Regions from separate parts of the Pseudoduganella sp. R-43 genome, predicted to be linked through region 4. Evidence: riboswitches for the same ligand, from Rfam matches in the RefSeq annotation. Region 4 holds a riboswitch; each other region holds the start of a gene.
What was found. Region 4 has a riboswitch for cobalamin ahead of ACN9M3_RS01600 (TonB-dependent receptor). Riboswitches for the same ligand answer to the same signal wherever they lie in the genome.
Positions count from the first base shown of each region.

Region 1: another riboswitch for cobalamin. It lies ahead of ACN9M3_RS30700 (TonB-dependent receptor domain-containing protein); the one in region 4 lies ahead of ACN9M3_RS01600 (TonB-dependent receptor).
Region 2: another riboswitch for cobalamin. It lies ahead of ACN9M3_RS10225 (TonB-dependent receptor); the one in region 4 lies ahead of ACN9M3_RS01600 (TonB-dependent receptor).
Region 3: another riboswitch for cobalamin. It lies ahead of ACN9M3_RS29440 (cobaltochelatase subunit CobN); the one in region 4 lies ahead of ACN9M3_RS01600 (TonB-dependent receptor).

Region 1 covers NZ_CP183988.1:6,712,718-6,717,773, reverse strand. The annotation lists gene ACN9M3_RS30710 (ABC transporter ATP-binding protein) at 1-380, opposite strand, end outside; gene ACN9M3_RS30705 (FecCD family ABC transporter permease) at 382-1,404, opposite strand; gene ACN9M3_RS30700 (TonB-dependent receptor domain-containing protein) at 1,424-3,262, opposite strand; cobalamin riboswitch at 3,332-3,552, opposite strand; gene ACN9M3_RS30695 (histidine phosphatase family protein) at 3,547-4,086, opposite strand; gene ACN9M3_RS30690 (adenosylcobinamide-GDP ribazoletransferase) at 4,077-4,844, opposite strand; gene cobT (nicotinate-nucleotide--dimethylbenzimidazole phosphoribosyltransferase) at 4,851-5,056, opposite strand, start outside.
Region 2 covers NZ_CP183988.1:2,235,508-2,240,563, forward strand. The annotation lists gene ACN9M3_RS10215 (hypothetical protein) at 1-304, opposite strand, end outside; gene ACN9M3_RS10220 (M1 family metallopeptidase) at 301-2,490, opposite strand; cobalamin riboswitch at 2,575-2,770, shown strand; gene ACN9M3_RS10225 (TonB-dependent receptor) at 2,843-4,786, shown strand; gene ACN9M3_RS10230 (thiol:disulfide interchange protein DsbA/DsbL) at 4,903-5,056, shown strand, end outside.
Region 3 covers NZ_CP183988.1:6,427,918-6,432,973, forward strand. The annotation lists gene ACN9M3_RS29440 (cobaltochelatase subunit CobN) at 1-2,293, opposite strand, end outside; cobalamin riboswitch at 2,334-2,550, opposite strand; gene ACN9M3_RS29445 (hypothetical protein) at 2,701-3,006, shown strand; gene ACN9M3_RS29450 (YkgJ family cysteine cluster protein) at 3,046-3,288, shown strand; gene ACN9M3_RS29455 (YkgJ family cysteine cluster protein) at 3,303-3,563, shown strand; gene ACN9M3_RS29460 (hypothetical protein) at 3,568-4,521, opposite strand; gene ACN9M3_RS29465 (MFS transporter) at 4,617-5,056, shown strand, end outside.
Region 4 covers NZ_CP183988.1:341,922-346,977, reverse strand. The annotation lists gene ACN9M3_RS01600 (TonB-dependent receptor) at 1-1,903, opposite strand, end outside; cobalamin riboswitch at 1,978-2,204, opposite strand; gene bluB (5,6-dimethylbenzimidazole synthase) at 2,207-2,860, opposite strand; gene ACN9M3_RS01590 ((2Fe-2S) ferredoxin domain-containing protein) at 2,869-3,201, opposite strand; gene cobJ (precorrin-3B C(17)-methyltransferase) at 3,198-4,199, opposite strand; gene ACN9M3_RS01580 (cobalamin biosynthesis protein) at 4,196-4,600, opposite strand; gene ACN9M3_RS01575 (cobalamin biosynthesis central domain-containing protein) at 4,597-5,056, opposite strand, start outside.

The DNA.
Region 1 (5,056 bases), 430 kb from region 4:
ACTTCCATTGCGGCCAGGGCGGCAATGGCGGCCTGGTGGTCGTCGCTGTTTTCCCAATACCGGTTGTCGTGGTAGGGATGGCGCGCCGACAGCACGGTTTCGATCACGGAGTACGAGAAGGCATCGCTGCGGGCCTGCGCCAGGAAGGCGCGCTTGAGCGCCAGTTCCTGCAGCGGCCATTCGCCAAGTGCGCGGCGGTCGATACTGACATGGCCGGCTTCCGGCTGGCGCAGTCCGGCCAGGGTGCGCAGCAGGGTGCTCTTGCCGGCGCCGTTGCGGCCGATCACGCTCCAGCATTCGCCGTCGCCGACCTGCCAGTCCAGCCTGTCGACCAGGGTGCGCTTGCCCATGGCAAGGCGTAGTTGATGGGTGCCGATCATCTTATTTCCTCAGCCGGTGCAGTTGGTACAGGAAGACCGGCGTGCCCACCAGCGCAGTGACCACGCCCGCAGGCAGTTGCTGCGGCGCGATGATGGTACGCGCCACAGTATCGGCCAGCACCAGGTAGGCGCCGCCGACCAGCGCGGCGCTTGGCACCAGCAGGCGATGGTCGGGGCCGAAGGCGAACCGGCAAGCGTGCGGCACGATCAGGCCGACGAAGCCGATGCTGCCCGCCGTTGTTACAGCACTGGCGGTCAGCAGGCCGGAACAGAAGAACAGGCCCTTGCGCAGCGCGCTCACGCGGATGCCCAGGGTGGCTGCCGCTTCCGCATGCAGCGCCATCACGTTCAGCGAACGTGCAGCGCGCAGGGCGAACGCCATCCCGCCGGCCAGCACAATCCACGGCAGCCAGCGGATCGGGGAACCGGACAGGTCGCCGATCAGCCAGAAAACCATGGTGCGCAGGCGGCTTTCCGGCGCAATCGACAGCATCAGGGTGACCAGGGCGATGCAGCCCGAAGACAGGATCACCCCGGTCAATAGCAGCAGGGCAGTGCCGCCTTCCGCGGCGGTGCCACCGCGCAGGTCGCGCCGCGCCAGGAAGTACAGCATCATCGATACCACGACCGCGCCGGCGAAGGAGGCGGCATCCACCATCCACGCCGCGCACATGAACAGCAATGCCGCCAGTGCGCCAACCGATGCGCCGGACGAAATGCCCAGCACATAAGGGTCGGCCAGCGGATTGCGCAGCAAGGCCTGCATCATCACGCCGGCCAGCGACAGGGAAGCGCCGGTGACAAACGCCGTCGCCGCGCGTTCGGCGCGCAGGCCTAGCAGGTGGCCAGGCAATGAGGTCGGTTGCCCGCTGATGAACTCCCGCAGCGCGCCAGGCATGTCGCCCAGCGGGATGCTGACCGAACCGATCATGCCGGCAGCAACCAGGCTGGCCAGCGATAACAGCACCAGCAGGATGATGACGGTGACGGCGCGCATGCGCAGGTTGGCGGAAAGTGGATGCATAGCGGGCAGCTTATCTCATTTATTTGTAGCTGAAGCGCAGGCCGGCATACACGGTGGAACCGGCGGTGGCGTAATTGCGCGCCAGTTCATAGTGTTTGCCGGCCACGTTGTTCCAGCGCAGGGTGGCAGTCCAGGAACGGTCGAATTCCCAGGCCGCATACAGGTTCAGCAAGCCGTAGCCGCCCAGGCGGTTGCGGTTGGCCGTATCGTCGAAACGGTAGCCGGAAAGCTGCCACTCGGCGCCGGTACTCAGGCTGCCCGCAGTATATTCCAGCGCTAGGTTGCCGTGGCGCTTGGCGCGGCGCACCAGCAGCTTGCCGCTGATGTCGTCCTGCGGGTTCTGCAGGTCGGCGCTCGCGGACAGCGTGAAATTGCTGCCCAGCTGCTGGCGTGCCGACAGGGAGATGCCTTCCAGCGTGGCCTGGTTGACGTTGTAGGCGCAGCCAAAGCGGAAGCCGGGCAGCGGACAAGGGGCGATGTTCACCAGCAGGTCGGTCAGCTTGTTGCGGTATGCCACGGCGCCCAGCGCTGTGCCGCCCTGTTCGAAGTGGACGCCTATTTCGCGGTTGCGGCCTTCTTCCGGGCGATTGGCCGGCAGGCCGTAGCCGGGGTAGTACAGCTCATTGAACGTCGGCGCGCGGAAGCTGGTGCCGTAGCTGGCGTTGACGCGCAGGCCCGGCGTGATGCGGTAGCCGTAGCCCAGCGAGCCGGTACTCTTCGAACCATACTGCGAGCTGTCGTCGTTGCGGGCGGCGGCGGCCAGCAGGTGGTCGCCGCGCTTCATGTTGTAGCTGGCGGCCCAGGAAGTGGTGCTGCGCTCACGCACCAGGGCGGCGGTGTTGGATTCGATTTCTTCCTTGCGGTGTTCGGCCAGCAGCTGCAGGCTGTCGGTGCCCAGCGCGATATCGTTCTGCCAACTGAACTGGGTCTGCTTGGTATCGATCTGGCTGGCGGTGGCGGCAAAGCTGCCGGACTTGTCGCGCGATTGCGCGGCTTGCGTCGTCATCTGCCAGGCGTCGCTCAGGCGGTTGCGCGAGTAAAGCGCGGCGGTGTCGAGCTTCTGCGTGCTCCAGGCGCGCACCTTGGTGCCGCTATCGTAATCCGCTTCCTGGTCGCTATGCAGGAACTGCACGCCCAGCTCGTGGCCGGGCGCGACCTGCCAGGCCAGTTGGCCGTTGGCGTGCTTGCGGTCGTAGCCGTCGTCATCGCTGTTGTAGCTGGAGCTGGCCGGCAGTGTGGCGGAGAAGCCGCCGGAGCGTTCCTTGCCCGCGCTGAGGGCATAGTTGAAGGCGCCGGCGCTGCCGGCAATGCCTGCGGTGCCGGATCGGGTGCCGTAAGTGCCTGCCAATACGCCGGCATCGATCGCCGGGCTGCCGTGGCCATTCTTCGTGAAGATCTGCACCACGCCGCCGATGGCATCGGCGCCGTACAGGGTGCTCAACGGGCCGTACACGACTTCGATATGGTCGACGGCGGACAGCGGAATGGCATTCCAGGCGGCCGCGCCGCTGCTGGCGGAGCCGATGCGTACGCCGTCGATCAGGACGATGACCTGGTTGCCGTTGGAGCCGCGCAGGAACACGCTGGCATTGGTGCCCGGTCCGCCGTTGCGGCTCACTTCGATGCCGCGCTGGCGCTGCAGCAGTTCGGTGATGGAGCCGGCGCCGCTGCGCGCGATTTCCTCTGGGCCGATGCTGAGCGTGTCGCTGATGATGTCGCGTGCTGCTTGCGGCGTGCGGGTGGCGGTGATCAGCACGGAATTCAGTACGGCAGCCTGGGTTTGTGCTTCGACGGCAGGTGCGGCAACGGCCAGTGCCAGCGACGCGATGGCCGCTTGCCGGGTAAGGGGAAAGGACATGACAACTTTCGTAACGAGCCGCCGGCCCACGTCCCCGTAAGCCGGCATGAACAGGAACGGGCGCAGGGCGCGTTCCCACCTGGTCTGGCCGGTATCCGGGCTGGCAAGTCTGGCGGCCTGGCCTTCCCATGCTTGCGCACAGTGGCCGGGAGGTCGCTGCCGCACATTGAAGGCGGCACTTGCTTACCGTTGCGGGGGCAGCACACGTTGGCTGTCAGGGACAGCGCCGTGTTTCCCGTTTAACTGCATTCGAGAATTCGATTGCGGGCACCAAAACCCCGCCATTATACGGACTTGGCTGGCCAGGACAAGCGAAGGATCCCGCAATACTTGATGTGGTTTGGCCTGGCGGCCGCCTGCTGCAAGGGCTCACCGGCGGCGATGGCCGCCATCAGGCGCATGGTGCCGGCGTGGCAGACGACAATGGCGTCGTGCTGCAACTCATCGAGGAAGGACTGCACGCGGCGCGCCACCTCGCGCACGGTTTCTCCGCCGCCAGGGCGGTAATCGAGCAGGTCGGCGGCCCAGGCATCGACCTCGGCGCGCGCGACGTCGGGCCAGCTGCGCAGCTCCCAGGCGCCGAAATCCATTTCCACCAGGCGCGGGTCGGACGTGAAGGCGCCCAGCAGGGAGGCCAGGGCCGTGCAGCGCCGCAGGGGGCTGGAGTACAGGCGGTAGCCGCGGGCGAGGGCGCTGGCCAGTTGCGGCGCCAGGGCGGCGTGGCCGGCGGCCAGGGCGTCCGCTGCTGCCGGAATGTCGCTGCTGCCGTAGCACAGGCCGGGCGCGACATCGGGCTGCGGATGGCGGACGAGGATCAGTTCCACATGCAAGCCAGTGCCGCGACGTAGAACACGGCTTCGGTCAATTGCTGGACAGCGCCAAGGCAGTCGCCGGTATAGCCGCCCAGGCGTTGCCGGAACTTGCGCGCCAGGCAGAGCGTCGCCAGCAGCATGCCGGCCAGGCCGGCGCCCAATGCAGCCGGCGGCAGCCAGCCCACGACCAGCGCGCCCGCCGCGGGCAGCGCGGCCGTCAGCGTCGCGATGGCGAACTCGCCGCCGCGCATTTCCTGCGCCAGCGGCTTGGCCTTGCCCTCCGCGCGCGCATACTCCATGCGCCAGATCAGCGAACAGGCCATGAGGCGCGACAGCGGATGGGCCGCCAGCAGGGCGCCAAGCACCGCCAGCTTCGGCATGCTGGCCAGCGCCGCCACCTTGGTTGCCAGCATCAGGCCGATGCCGATGGCTCCATACGCGCCGATGCGCGAATCCTTCATGATCTCCAGCACGCGCTCGCGCGTGTGACCGCCGCCCAGGCCATCGCAGCTATCGGCAAAACCGTCCTCGTGGAAGGCTCCGGTGGCATAGATGCCGGCGGCCGTGGAAAGCAGCACGGCAAGCAGCGGCGGCAGCACCAGCGCCGCCGCCGCGTACACTCCGCCCGCAATCGCCGCCACCACCAGTCCCACGGCAGGGAAGTAGCGCGAGGCATGGTGCAGCCAGGCCGGCTCGAAACCGACCCAGCGAGGAATAGGCAGGCGCGTGAAGAATTGCAGTGCGATGAAGAACAGGCGCAACTGCTGCATGGGCGCTTACTCGGACTTCTCGCTGACCTGGGCCGACTCGAAAGTCGCCATCTGGTTCAGGAAGTTGACGGCGGCATGCAGCAGCGGCACGGCCAGCGCGGCGCCTGTGCCTTCGCCCAGGCGCAAACCGAGGTTCAGCAGCGGGCGGCCGCCAAGGAAGTCCAGCATGCGCTTGTGGCCATTCTCGTCGGAGCAATGCGAGAACACGCAGT
Region 2 (5,056 bases), 1.9 Mb from region 4:
TGACGATGGCGCTGGTCAGGAACGGCGACAGAAGCAGGGTCAGGACCAAGGCAGCGATGCCGCCGGCTTGCAGCGAAACGGCGTTGCGCCGCAGTTCGGCGGATATGTCGGTGAAAGCGAGGCCGTCGAGCGCGCGCGCCAGTTCGGGGGCGCGCACCGAGTTGTCCAGCAGCGGCGCCAGGCTATTCCAGATGGGCAGGGCCAGCAGGGCTGTCGGCAGCAGCATGGCGATCAGCCAGATCAGCATCAGGCGCCATTGCAGGGCGGCGCGGGCGGCGTGTTTGAGGTTGGTCGTCAGCTTCATACAGTGGCGATGAAAGAGAGCAGGGTCTGGATGATGGCGGCCAGGTCGAAGGTCCAGCGGCGCGACGCGCTGCCGTCCTTCTTCAGGGTGCGGCTGTCATCGAGCTTGCTGACGTCGAGCAGGTGTTTGCCCTCAGGGTCGAGCTGGGCGGATACCGCTTTCACGGGCTTGGTCCACTCGTAGGTATGCCAGCGCTGTTCGCCGCCCCAGAATACGGTCTCCTTGGTGCCATCGGCAAACGTGACCACCAGCGTCTGCAGGACATCGGCGCCGCGCCGGCGCACGGTGACCCGCGTCAGGTAGGGGAACGGGCCGGTGCCTGGCTTGGCTTCCGGGTTGGCCTTTTCCCATGCATCGCGCAGCTGTTCGACGTGCTTGTCGACCTGCTCTTCGCTCAAGTCGGCAAGCTTGCCGCCCTTCATTTGCCGGCCCGGCAGTGGCAGCACCTCTTCGCTGGTGAAGGAGGAAATGCGGTCGTCCACGCGCGTGGTGGCATAGACCTGCTGCGCGAAGACGGTTTCCACCAGCTGGCGCTGGCCGCTGACTTCTGCCAGCGTCTCACGGAAATCAGCCACGCTTGGGTGGCGGAATTTCCAGCGGCGGTAATACTCCTTGAAGGCGCGCTCCATGGTTTCCTTGCCCAGCTGCGCTTCCAGGTCGTGCATGACCAGTGTGGTGCGCGAATACACCGGGCCAATGCCTTGCAGGCGGGTATAGGCATTCTGGCCCAGCGGGTCGGATGGCTCGTCACGCGGCGTGCCCTGGCGTTCGAACTCGAAGCCCTTGATGGTGGGCGCAAATCCGATCGCGCGCAGGAACGGCGTCGTGAGGTAGGCCTTGCGGCCCGTATCGCGCAGCATGCGCTGGTTCCAGTACTCGTTCAGGCCTTCGTCCAGCATCGGCTCTTCGAACTCGTTGCTGGCGAGGATGCCGTAGAAGTAGCCATGGCCGAATTCGTGAATGGTGACGAAATCCAGCGCCGCCGATGCGAACGTGCCCGGCTTCAGGCCGGCAAAGTTGTCGACAGTGAAGAAGGTGGGGTACTCCATGCCGCCCGCTTCGCTGGCGTTATGCGGAGGAATGACCACAGTCACGGTTTTGTACGGATAGGGGCCGAGGGTCTTCGAGAAGTAGTCCAGCGAATCCTTGGTGGCCTGCAAGGCAGGCGCCGCGTTGGATGCGAATTCCGGCGGATAAAGCACGGTGATCTTCACTTGCGGGCTGCCGGGCCCGGTCCAGGTGCCGGTCAGCGGTGCCGCAGTGCGCTTGTCGGCGGTCCACGCGAAATCGTGCACGTCGCCCTGCACGAAATGGTGGGTCAGCTTGCCGTCCTTTTCCTGCGGGGCGCCCTGCAGTTCGCCGGTGGCTCCCACGGTATATTCCCTGGGGACGGTGAGCTTGACGTCATAGCTGCCAAAGTCCGCGTAATACTCGGATTCCGCGTGGTATTCATGCGCGTTCCAGCGCACCGCGGTGGCGCCCCGTTCGCCCGGCAGTTCCAGCACGGCGATCTTGGGGAACCATTGCGCCACCAGGTGGAAGCTGTCGAAGTAGCCGCTGCGCGCCATCACGCGCGGAAGCTGGTCGAAAAAGGCGATATCGAGCGTGGTGCTGGCGCCCGCTGCGACAGCCTGCGGCAGGTCAAGGCGCACCACGGTCTGGTCGGCCGCCGGGCCGCCGTCGGGATGCACGAAAGTCCACGGCACCTTGGCGCCGCCTTGCTGCACGCTGCGCAATTCCGTGTAGCCCCATTCTCCATCTTTGCTCAGGGCGCTGTTGCGAATGCCGCTGCCGGTTTTGCGCTCCTCGGTGTGGAATGTGCTGTAGCCGTTCTGGAAGGCATTCAGGTACAGGTGCAGGTAGACGCTGCGCACCGGTTCGGCGCTGCGGTTGCGCCAGGTCAGGCGCTGCTTGCCGTCGATGGTGTGCTTGACCGGGTCCAGGCTGGCTTCGATCTGGTAGTCCACCACGCGGTCGGACAGCGTGGCCTCCTGGCCGGTGCGGATGCCGCCCCAGGCGCCGGGAGCGCTGGGCTGCATGACGGCGGCCGCCTTGGCTGGCGCCAGTGCGATGCCGCTACCGGCTTCCGGCACGGTGGCGGACGTCGCGCCACCGGCCCACAGGCTGGCCTGGACCGCGACCCCGCCCAACAGGGCGGCCGCGGCCAAAAGGTGAGTGATGCGCATAAGACTCCATTGGGTTTTTTGCAACACCAAAATATAGCCCGGGTGGCGGCCGATTGCCAAACTTTTATGCCAACTTTAACCGGCGTATAATGGCGGCGCCTTGGTGCCCGCCTCCTGTTCATGGAGGCAGTTAAACGGGAAACGCAATGTGCTGCCCCCGCAACGGTACGCAAGCGCCGTCATTGAGACGGCAGGCCGCGCCAATTAGCCACTGCTGCTGCAGGAAGGTGGCCCGGTCAGTCTTGCCAGCCCGGATACCGGCCAGGGAGGTGGAAGCGCGCCCGCGCAGGGTTCGTCTTCTGTGGATTCCGGCTGCGGGGACGCAGGCGGATACTCTTTCTACTGATTTGCCATGACCTTCATCACTTCGCGCTGCGCCGTTGCCGCAGCGGTTGCCCTGTGCTTTGCCGCAGCGGCCCAAGCCCAATCGAACACCGTTGTCGTTTCCGGTTCCCGCTTCGCCAGCGATCCGTCGCTGCTGCCGATCGGCGCCACCACCATCACCGCGGCCGACATCCGCCGCGCCGGCGTGTCCGACGTCAACCAGGCGATCCGCAAGATCGGCGGCGTGTACGGCCGCCAGAGCCTGACCGGCAGCCCCGACTTCGGCCTCGACCTGCGTGGCTTCGGCACCAACAGCGACCAGAACGTGGTGATTGTGCTGGATGGCGTGCGCCTGAACGAAAACGAGCTGTCCAGCGCAACCCTGTCCACCATTCCGATCGACATGGTGGAGCGCATCGACATCATGCGCGGCGGCGCCAGCGTGCTGTATGGCGAAGGCGCCACCGGCGGCGTGATCCAGATCACCACCAAGCGCCCGCAAGCCGGCGAGCGCAGCGGCAATATGTTCACTGAGCTGGGCCAGTTTGACAGCGGCGAGGTGCGCGCCAGCGTGGCACAGGGCTTCGACGGCTTTGCCTTCGACGCGTCGGCCGGCCACCAGCGCTCCGACAACTACCGCGACAACAATGAATTCAAGCAGTCGCGCCTTAACGGCGGCGTGAAGTTCAGCACCGGCGTGGGCAGCTTCTCGCTGCGTGCCGACATCGCGCGCCAGGACCAGCGCTTCGCCGGCAGCCTGACGGAAGCGCAATTCAACGCCAATCCGCGCCAGACCCTGACCCCGAACGATTTCGGCAAGCTCGATAGCGACCGCTATACCGCCGCCTGGGAGCACAAGGTAGGCGCTTTCGACCTGGCTGCGGAGCTGTCGCATCGCAAGAAGGAAGCGGAAGCCACTTACTTCAGTCCATGGGGCGTTTCCAGCTCCGCCTACGACACGAAGCAGACCCAGTTCTCGCCGCGCGTGCGCCACCTTGGCCAGTTCGACGGCATGCTGAATGAACTGGTCGCCGGCTTTGACTTCGGCCGCTGGAACCGCGTCACCACCGCGTCCTTCTCCGCCGCCGACGCCAGCCAGCGCAGCAAGGCTTTCTACCTGCGCGACGAAATGAAGTTCTCCGGCCCGCAGCAATTCCGCCTGGCCGCCGGCGTGCGCCGCGAACTGTTCGACAAGGATTCGATCGATCCAGTGCCATTCACCACCGCCACCTACAGCGTGAAGCAAGCCAACAACGCCTGGGAAGTGCAGGGCAGCATGCTTGCCGCGCCGGGCCTGACAGCGTGGGCCAAGATTGGCCAGAGCTACCGCGTCGCCAACTCCGACGAGAACGGCTTCACTCCGCAGGCCAACAAGCCGCTGGAAACCCAGACTTCGCACGATGTTGAAATCGGCCTTGGTTATGCGCAGGGCGCCGCCAAGCTTGACGCGCGCATTTTCCGCCACAACCTGGACAACGAGATCTATTACGACCCGACCGCAGGCATGTTCGGCGCCAACACCAACCTGGCGCCAACCCAGCGCAAGGGCTTCGAGCTCGATGGCAGCTACCGCTTCGCGCCGGAATGGCAGGTGCAGGGCCACTTCCAGCAGGTGGATGCCGAGTTCCGCTCCGGTCCGAACGCCGGCCGCGAACTGGCGCTGGTGCCGAAGAACATCCTGACCGTGCGCCTGGCCTGGCTGCCGTCCGACGGCCAGAGCGCCGACATCGGCGTGCAGCGCGTCGGCAAACAGCGCTACGGCAGCGATTTCGACAACAGCTGCGACGCCCGCATGCCGGCGTACACCGTGGTCGATGGCCGCTACGCGCGCAAGTTCGGCCAATGGGAACTGGCTGTGACCGCGCTGAACATGTTCGACAAGGAGCATTTCAGCCAAGCATTCAGCTGCCGCGCAGGCATCTACCCGAACAGTGGCCGTCAACTGAAAGTATCGGCACGCTACGACTTTTAAGCGCTTAAAACAGGCTTAAAAATGCCCCGTTGGCGCCTTTTTGGCCCACGGGGCTGATCACGGCGCGCAAAAAATGGTAATCTCGCGGCGTTTACCATTTACCTGTAAGGATGACCATGCGTTTGCTGCGACTGCTGCTTGCTTCTGCCGCCCTGATGTTCACCGCTGCCGGCGCCTATGCCGCCGAGCCGAAACAAGGCGTTGACTATACGGTTCTCGACACCCCGGTGCGCACCGAAGCCCAGGGTAAAAAGGTCGAGGTGGTCGAGT
Region 3 (5,056 bases), 710 kb from region 4:
GCTGCGCCGCCTTGGCCTTCAGCGTGTCGGAGCTGGCTGCCTCGTAGCTCTCCACAATCTGGCGCAGCGACAGCAGTTCGTCGTACAGCGGCGTGGACGCCAGCGGCGGCGTCAGGTGGTCAACCATCACCGCCAGGCCGCGCCGCTTGGCCTGCGTGCCTTCGCCGACGCCGTCCACGATATAGGGATAGATGCCGGGCAGGTCGCCCGCGATCAGGCTGGGAAAGTCGTCGGCCGAAAGTCCGACCGCCTTCCCCGGCAAGAACTCATAGGTCGAGTGGCGGCCGATATGCACCAGCGCATCGGCCTTGAAGCGGTCGCGCAGCCAGTGGTAGAAGGCCAGGTACTGGTGCGGGGGCGGCACGCTGGTATTCGCATGCAGCAGCTCTTCGTCCACTTCCCAGCCGCGCGGCGGCTGTGGTCCGATGAACACGTTGCCGAACTGGATGCCCGGCACCAGCAGCTTGCCGCTGTCGACCATGATCTTGCCCGGTGCAGGCCCCCAGCCCTTCAAGCCCTCGATGCCGTAGGACGCGACCCGGCGTCGCAGCGGCTCCAGCGCAGCGCAGCGGCGCGGCGCCTTCGCCTGCAGGCAGCCCGCATAGCCATCGGACAGCGCAGCCAGGTCGCGGATCGCCGCCTCGCGCTGCGGATGATCGGCGCCCTCCACCAGGTGCTGCAGTTCCTTGATCACGACTTCCGCCTGCTTGCGGCCGAGTGCCCATTCGCCGGCAGCTTCCGCTTCCAGCACGTCGGCGTGCAAGCGGCCCAGCAGGCCGCTGGTCATTTCTCCCTGCACGCGCGGCGACAGCGTCGCGAACCACTTCGCATAATCGGCGGCGCTGACGCTGTTCACGGAGCCCGCCAGTTCACGCAAGGCGCCGCGGTCCTCAGGCAGGTTGACGCCGTGCGCCATGATGCGGTCAAGCAGCGCTTCCGGCGTGGCCGGCAATTCGCCGACCGTGTAGCCGGCGTCCTTCAGGGCGTGCAGCATGTCGAACAGCGAAGCCGGCACATCAAGGTTGTCGGCGCCGATGTTCTGGCGGCCCGGCGGGTGATTGTAGTACACCAGCGCCACGCGCTTGTCGCGGTTGGATTTGGCGCGCAAGGCCAGCCAGCGCTCGACGCGCGCAGCCAGGCGCTCCGCTTCCGCCGCCAGTACTACCGGCGGGCGATTCTCGATGCCGGTCAGCTTGTCGCGCTGCGGCTCGCCCAGTGCCGCCACCACGATGGGCTGGCCGATGCCCTGCAGCTCGGGTAGCGCCACGCGGTACTGCACCGAATCAGGCGGCAAGCCGTCCGGCGACAAGCGCCATTGCATGGCGGTGCGGTCGGACAGCCGGATCGCCTTGAACAGCGGGATATCGAGCTTCTTGAATGCCTCGCTGACGGCTTCGCGCCCTTCGGCGGCGCCCACCACAAAGTCCTGCAGCACCACCATGGCGGCCGGCACGGCAGGCGCAATCAGTTCCGGCAAGCGCTCAAGCGCCTCGCGCGAGGCGCCGCCCCAGCGCGGCAGCACCTGCACGCATTGCTGGCCAATGCGTTCGACTTGCTTGCAGACGGCATCGGGCACCGTGCCATCCATGTTCGACAGGTCCAGCACTACCACGGTAGGACGCGCCTGCAGGCCTAGCTGCGCCGCCCTGCCCCATGCCGCCGCGTCGTGCAGTTCGCGCTGGCCGGCGCGCAGGCGCAGCGTCGGTTCCGGCTGCGGCTCGGCCAGGGCGCGCGAGGGGTCGAGCAGGTGCGCAAGCAGCGCTGCCGTGTTGTCGCGGCCACCGGCCTGCCAGACCTGGCGCGCAGCCAGCCACTGGCCTGCCGCCGGTCGCGCCCTGGCTGCCTGCAGTGCCGCTTCCGGCGGCTGCTCGGTCGAGAGCTGGCGCAGCGTTTCAGGCGAAAAGCCCTGCAAGCTGCCCTGCCGTCCGCGCGACAGCAGGCTAAGCGTGGCCTCGCCATTCATGGCCAGCACGCTGGCCTGCGGGCGGGCATGGCGCGGCAAGAATTCCTTCAGGCGCCGGGCCGGGTCGCCGAACAGCGATACGGCCAGGATGCTGTCCGCCTGCGCCAGCCACTGGGCGGCTTGCTTGTCGTCGGCCGCCATCCATTGCGCGGGCGTGCGCAACACGATACGGTCCTGGGGATGGCCGGCCAGGTGGCGATGGGCCGCCTCGATGGCGACAGGCGCAGCGCGTTCGGTCACGATGGCAAACAGCACGGCGGCGTTGGCACGCGCGCAAGCGAACGCACATAGCAGGACCACAATGGTCCGGGCAAAGGTAGTGGTAGGCACAGCAGGATTCCGAGCACGCAAAACCACACCCCGGGCTTCGCACAATCAAAAGTGACCGGCCGGTCTTCTGGCTCGCCTTCTTCCTCCGCTGGCCTGGCCTTCCCGTGCGATGCACAGTGGCGTTGGTCAGCTTCGTCCGGCTTACAGCAGCGGGGGCTGCGCCGGACTGGCGCAAGATGGCTATCCCGCGCGGCACCGGCTTCCCGTTTCACCTCCCGGCAGGCTTGCAGGAAGGCACCAATCACATAACGTGCGTCATTCTAACAGACTGCACTTGGCCAACAATCTAGCCAGAAGAGCAACGACTGTTGTTATAAAGATCCACTTCTTAGAAATGATTGGTAATTCGTGAGAATTAGGTATTTACTGCTAAGTACGCGTCAAAGAACGTGTCTGGGAGAGTAAAAATGCATAACAAGACAACATTACAAGTCCTGGCAGCCGCCTCCGGACTTGCGGATGAGCGCATCCAGGAACTCTGGGAAGGGGCCGATATGTATGCCCGTGCCCAGGCTGGGAATCCGGATTCGCCGCGCTACCAGCAAGTGCTGCATGAGCGCATGGCGGCCATGGTCGAACGTGAAGTGGCCAAGCGCCATGCCGCGGACGGCGAGCCCTGGGTGCTGGCTGACGCCCACCTGGGACAGATTGAAGTGTCGCTGTCCGACGCCCTCAAGGCCTTCGGCGGCCGCACGCACCACGTTATCCATTAGCAAGGCAAAGCCGCCCGCACGGCTGTGAACCGCACCCCGATCCCGTGCCGTCCACAATGCGGCGCCTGCTGTACGGCGCCCGCGATCTCCAGCCCGATTCCCGGCATGCCTGAAGGCAAACCGGCAGGCGTGCCCTGCATCCAGCTCGATTCGCACATGCGCTGCAAGCTGTATGGCTTGCCCGAACGCCCCCTCGTGTGCGTGGAATTCAGGGCCGACGAAGCAGTGTGCGGTGAGTCGCGCGAGCAGGCCATGCGCTGGCTGGGTTGGCCGAAGCTGTAAAATACTGGCCCACCATGAGTTTCCAATGCCGCCCAGCCTGTGGCGCCTGCTGCACGGCGCCCTCGATTACGTCCCCGATTCCCGGAATGCCGAACGGCAAACCGGCCGGGGTGCGCTGCGTCCAATTGGGCGACGATAACCGTTGCAAGATCTTCGGCAAGCCGGAACGCCCGGCCTTCTGCGGCGGCCTGCAGCCTTCGGCCGAAATGTGCGGCGAGAGTCGGGAACAGGCGATGACGTGGCTCGCGGTGCTGGAACGCGAAACCTGTCCGTGAGCCGCTAGCGAACGTAGAGCGTTGCGAATGTCGAAGGAATTTCAGCCAGTTCCGCTTCCAGATATGGAACAGTCGCAATGCAAGTGACCCATTCCAGGAATCGATCTTCGCTGAAGTACGATCGAACCACGTCCAGCGTTGCCGTTCGGGCAGCCTCAGGGACAAGCGCCGCTACCGGCGGCGCGCCGCTGTCGTCTACAACCGTCAGCCGGGCCTCGAGACAATGACTCCATTCCCAACCGATGTATGGTCGGGCTTCCAGCGAAAATTCAGATGGCCACCGCATTGTGTCGTTCAGGATCCCATGCGCACCAACCAGCCAGACGACGACCTGCGCGCGCCAGTGCGGTGAGGGGATATCGAACACGGAACGCAGCCAAGGCTCGACTAAAGACTCAGGCAGATATTTCAGGCAGAAGAACATCGAAGCGGAGAAATCTCCACTGGCATCCCACCAGAGCCAGACACGGTTCGGGTTGTCGTTTGATTGACGCAGAATATTCCCGATAGCGATGTCGGTGCCGTTCCAGCACATGCCATCCATCATGCACCGTCCCAGGGTTAGCAGCACATCTTCCCGAAAGCCTTCGTATGGCTCCCGAGAGACGCCGTTCGGGTAAATGGCCATAAACCCAGTCATCAACGATTCCAGCAGGTAGGAAAAACATGCCTCATGGCTGCGCGGCAGGAGCGCCGCAAGCAGGTAGTGGTACCAGGTTTTCCATTCCTCCATCGGACCGAATGACCGGGTACCGCTGGCGATTTCAGCAAAACATTCCTGCAGTTCGCGCACTGCAATCTCGTCCAGGTTTCCCAGCAAGTCACTGAACATTCGCCTTTCGGCCCCCATGAACCAGGCCTCGCCCATCGGAGCGGCCGGCTTTGGAAAATGCGCCCGCAAGCGGCCTAAGGCCAGCGTGTCAATCCCGTTCCCAGGCGTCCACAGAAACCGATCCATACCTCGTTCCTTGCGATAAGAGCAGTGCACATCATAATCGACTGCCAACGCTCAAGGACCATAATGGAAACGGTTCCATGCTAGAATCTTCAGCCATGAACCAAACCATCGACCACCGCCACCGCCTGTCCACCCGCCTGGCTTTCCTGACTGCGGGCCTTGCCATGTCTGCCTGGGCGCCGCTGGTGCCGTACGCGAAGGAGCGCCTGCAACTGGCGGAAGGCCCGCTTGGGTTGCTGCTGCTTTGCCTCGGCCTGGGCTCGCTGCTGGCGATGCCGCTGACCGGCGCGCTGGCGGCGCGCTTTGGCTGCCGCAAGGTGGTGCTGTGGTCGGCGCTGGTGGTCTGCCTGTCGCTGCCGGCCCTGGCGCTGGCGCCAACCCCGCTGCTGCTTGGCCTGGCGCTGTTTGTGTTCGGCGCCTCGCTCGGCACCATGGACGTGGCGATGAACGTGCAGGCGGTGATTGTCGAAAAGGCCAGCGGCGGCGCGCTGATGTCCGGTTTCCACGGCATGTTCAGCCTTGGCGGCTTCGCCGG
Region 4 (5,056 bases):
TGAACACGTCGGCCGTCAGCTGCCAGCGGCGGTCGAAGCGATAGCTGGTGCGCAAGTAGGCGATAGCCGTGCTGGACGAGCGAACGCTGTTGTCCTCCATCAGCGGCCGCGGACCGAAATAGCGCAGCTGGAACGCGCCGGACCATGGGCCGATGTCGTTCAGCGTTGCGCCAAACGAAGCCACCTTCTCGACAGCGCCCGGCACACGGTCGCCGGCGGCGTCGAACTCGGTGTAGCGCGCACGCGAATAGGCCAGGTCGAAGTCCAGCAGCAGGTGCTTGGTCGCGGCGTAGTGATTGTTCCACTCGACGCCGGAACGCTTGCTGGCTCGGCTCGGCGCCGTGTCGCCGGCATCGCCGGAAAATACCAGTTCGGACCCGGAACGCAGGCGCCACAGTGCGACCGAGCTTTGCAGGCCGGTCACGAACTCGCTGCGGGCGCCGACTTCCGCACCGCGCGTTTTCACCAGCGGCGTGACAGGATCGACAGGCTCGCGTTCGCGTGGCGACAGGCGTGCCGTGGTACCGCGCGCATCGTTGCTGTGGAAGCCTTCTCCGTAGTTCACAAAGAACTCCGTCTTGCTCCAGGGCCCGAGCACAAGGGAGATCTTGGGTGATGCAATGTGATCGTTCACCTTCCCGCTGTTCTCCGCGATAGAGCTGCCGACATTGAAGCGGTAGCTGTCGTAGCGGACGCCGGCAATGGAGCGCAGCCAGTCCGTCCACTGCACTGTGTTCTGGAACCATGCGGCCATGCTCGCTTCGGTAACACGCGATTCGGCGATCGGGTGCCGCACCTGCTGCTGCGTCGTTGCGTACAGCCCGACTGGCGCAATGCGGTCGAAGCGCCCCTGCACGCCGATGTTGTTCTCCATCGAGCGTTGGCCGAGTTGACCGAACCAGGTTTGGGTCAGGTCGAAACCCGTCATCTTGCGGCGTTCCGTCTGCAGCACCTGGTCGCCGTTGACCGGATCGTCGAGGAAATAGGTGACGTCGTTGTACAGCGAGAGATCGTTGCGTACCAGATAGGCGTGCGCCTCCGTCAGCGTGTCGCCCGCGCGCTTGCGCCACTCGGCGGAAAGGCTGTAGCGCGCGGTGCGGCCGCCGTCGCTCGGATCGGCCGCACCGAATTCATCCAGCCGTCCGTCCTGTACCGCGCGCAGCGGGATCTGGCTGGTCGCGTGCCAGCCGGCCTTGTACGCCATGCCGGTAATGCTGAAACGCTCCGCGCTGTTGCCCGAACTGTATCGCAGCACACCCGTCGATTTGTGGAACGCTTCCGGCATCTGCCAAGGGCCGTCGTTGTGGCCGAAATCGAGTGCATACAGCAGGTTGCCGTTGCCAACCTCGGTGGAATTCGCCACTACGCCGCGGCGATAGTTATCCGCGCCGACGGTCAGCGATGCAAAATTTTCGTTCAGCTTATCAGACAGGCCCATATGCGCGGCGCCGGCCGATGCAAAATCGCCTTCGTCTGCGTAATAGGGGCCTTTGCGGTAGCGGATGCGGCCAACCAGTTCTGGAATCAGGAAATTCAGGTCCGTATAGCCCTGGCCGTGGCCGTGCGTGCGCATATTGACCGGCATGCCGTCGACGAAGGTGGCGAAGTCGGTACCGTGGTCCAGGTTGAAGCCGCGCAGGTAGTACTGGTTCGCCTTGCCGTCGCCGCTGTGCTGGGTGACGATCATGCCCGGCACGAATTCAAGGATCTCGCCGGGCCGCAATGCAGGCCGGTTGGCGATCAGTGCCGAAGTGATGGTTCCTTCGCTGGCAGCGTCGGAAGTGCGAATGCCATTGTCATAGTGATGGCCAACGACGTACACCCTGGCTGGTGTCTCTTGCTCTTGTGCCTGCGCGACAGCGCACAAGGCCCCCGCGACCATGGGGATCAGTTTCTTTTTCATTATGGATGTTTGAATCGGCAATCCCGCCCACCTCCCCGTGAGCGCGACCGAACAGCGCGCGCATCGTCGCCGATGCGTGCACCACCTGTCTGGCCGGTATCCGGGCTGGCAAGGCAAACCGTCTTGCCTTCCCATGCTTGCGCACAGTGGCTTGTGTAGACGGCCTTCGTTGGAGAACGATGCTTGCTTACCGTTGCGGGGGCAGCACACCCTGGCCTGCCGGCTGAACCAGCACGGCCATGTGTTTCCCGTTTAACTGCACGCTTGAACGCGCGCGAGGCACCAAACGGCGGCGATTATACGCTATGCACTGTTGTTATCCTGCCACCTGTCGGTATAAACCAGGTCGGCCAGCTTGCCGCGCATGGCCCATCCTTCGAGTTCCAGCATCGGCTTGGGATAAAAGCCGGCGACGTGCCCGAGGCAGATGATGGCGACCGGCTTGCCGCCTTCAGGAATGCCCAGCAAGGCAGCCAGCTTGAGCGGGTCGAACAGCGAGACCCAACCCATGCCAAGGCCTTCCACGCGGGCGGCCAGCCACATGTTCTGGATAGCGCAGGCTGCCGAGGCCAGGTCCATTTCGGGCAAGGTGCGGCGGCCGAAGATGTGCTTTTCGCGATGGTCCATCAGGGCTGCCACCAGCACTTCGCCGCAGTCACGGATGCCTTCGACCTTCAGCCGCATGAACTCTTCGTTGCGGTCGCCAAGAGCGGCGCCGGTGGCCCGGCGCTCTTCGTCAACCAGCCGATACATCTGCTCGCGCAGCTCGGGGCTCTCGATGCGGATGAAGCGCCAGGGCTGCATCAGGCCGACACTTGGCGCCTGGTGGGCCGCTGCTAACAGGCGCATGAGGAGGTCTTCATCGATTGCACCAGGTACGAAGTGGCGCACGTCGCGCCGTTCGGCAATTACACGATAAACGGCATCAATCGCTGCCTGGTCAAAACTGCTTTGCACTTCTACTCTCACTGTTGATGGAACACGATTTCCTCAACGGCCTGTCCATTGCACAGGTGCTGGTCGATGATGCGGTCCATGTTCTCGGGAGTGACATTGTAGTACCAGGTGCCGTCCGGCTGGACGCAGACGATCGGGCCGCCCTTGCAGGCCGCAAAGCAGCTTACCCGGCTGCGTTTCACGCGCAGCTCGCCCTCATTCAGCCCCGCGGCCTTGAACTTGTCGCCCAGGCTGTCGAACAGGGCCTGCGACTGGCCGTCGGCAGTGCAGCGCGGGCCGGTGCAAATCAGCAGGTGGCGGTGGTAGCTGCTGATCTTTGGTTTTACCGGGGTGTCGCTCATGCTTCGCTCCCTTCCGCTTCGGTGCTGGTCTCGGCTTCCCACGGCTCGTCGAGCGTGGCGCGGATATAGTCGGCGGGCAGTCGGTACTGCGCTGCCAGTTCTTCAATGCTGGCACCGGCTTCGTGTTCGGCGCGCAGCGTATCGAGCCATCCCAGCAGGCCTGTCGACAGGGAACGGCCTGCACGCTCACCTTCGCGCGTCGCGCCACCCTCTTGCATGTCGTACTTGTTGGCGTAGCCGCGCGGCGTTACCATCAGGCCGTTGCGCACGAAGGTGTTGCTGTTGCCAATCAGGACAGTGCTGAGCATGCCAATGTCGGCGTCGGCCATGCTGTCGAGGGTGGTGAAGACAATATTTTCGCGGCGGCGGTAGGCGCTCTTGACGATGGCAACTGGTGTGTCGGCACGGCGGTGGCGCAGGAACAGTCGCTGCGCTTCGACGATCTGGCGTGTGCGGCGGCCGCTTTTCGGGTTGTACAGCGCCACAACGAAGTCCGCCATCGCCACCGCATCCAGGCGGCGGGCAATGGTCGGCCAGGGCGTCAGCAGGTCGGACAGCGAAATCGCGCAGAAGTCGTGGGTCAGCGGTGCGCCGACCAGGGCCGCGCAGCTGTTCAGGGCCGATGCGCCGGGGATGATCTCCACTTGCACCGGGTCTTCCGGGGTCCAGCCGGACTGGAACAGCACTTCGTAGGTCGGACCGGCCATGCCGTATACGCCGGCGTCGCCGGACGAAATCAGGGCCACCTTCTTGCCGGCGCGCGCGGCTTCGAGTGCGCTGACGGCGCGGTCCAGTTCTTCCGTCATCGATTTGCGGATGATCTCCTTGCCTTCAATGAGGTCGGCCACCAGCTTGATGTAGGTGACGTAGCCGATCACCACGTCCGCCTCGGCGATAGCGTCGCGGGCGCGTTGCGTCATGTGGTCCACGCTGCCGGGACCAATCCCGACCAGCATGATCTTTCCCGCAGAAGCAGGTTGTTCGAATGGAGCGTTCATGGATTCTTCCTTGCGATTGAGACGGTGACATTGCGGTTGTCCACGCCTCGGAGTTTGAATTTTTCGACCACCAGGGCGGTCATTGGCGTGCCTGGGCCGGCGGCCAGCAGGGCGGCAGCCTCGCTTACCGATGGCGTGCCGGTGTAGCGGCGCACGGTTTCTGAAGGATTCGGTACCGGAACGGCCGCCAATTCTTCCGGTGCGTAGAAGTGCAGCGGCCAGCCATTTTCTTCGGCGAAAGCGAGCAAAGCTTCTTCATCGCGTTTCAGCGTGATGCTTGCGGCGGCGCTTACCTGCCCGGGTTGGGCTCCGGCCTCGCGCAGCGCTGCATGCACGGCCTCACGCACCGTTTGCAGCATGGCGCCACGGTCGCAACCAAGGCCGATCGTGAAAGTGCTCACGCTGCGCCGTCCAGAGGCGGGCGATACACCACCAGTCGTTCGTGGAGGGCATTCCAGCGTTCTTCCGACACCTCGGCATGGGTTACCCACAGCAGCGCGGTGTAGCGCTCCAGCAGTACGTCGTCGAAGTGCTTGAAGAAGTGAATGTTGTCCGGCAGCGGCGTCGGCCTGGTCCACCAATTCGGGCTGCCGGCTTCCTGTACGAAGGCGATCGGTTCGCCGTTCACGACGTGCGCAGAAACGCGCGTGATGTTGATCTTGGGCGCTTCCACTCGCCAGCCAAGGTGGCGGCCAAGGATATCGACCGGAATGGTGCGGCCCACGTCCGACGCGGTGGTCAGCACAGGCACTGCGCCCAGCAAGTCGGCTACGCGTTCGCTCCATTCGTTGGCACCACCGACGTGGCCGGACAGGACCGGAATCACGAACTGGCCGGCGTCGTCCACCACAATCACG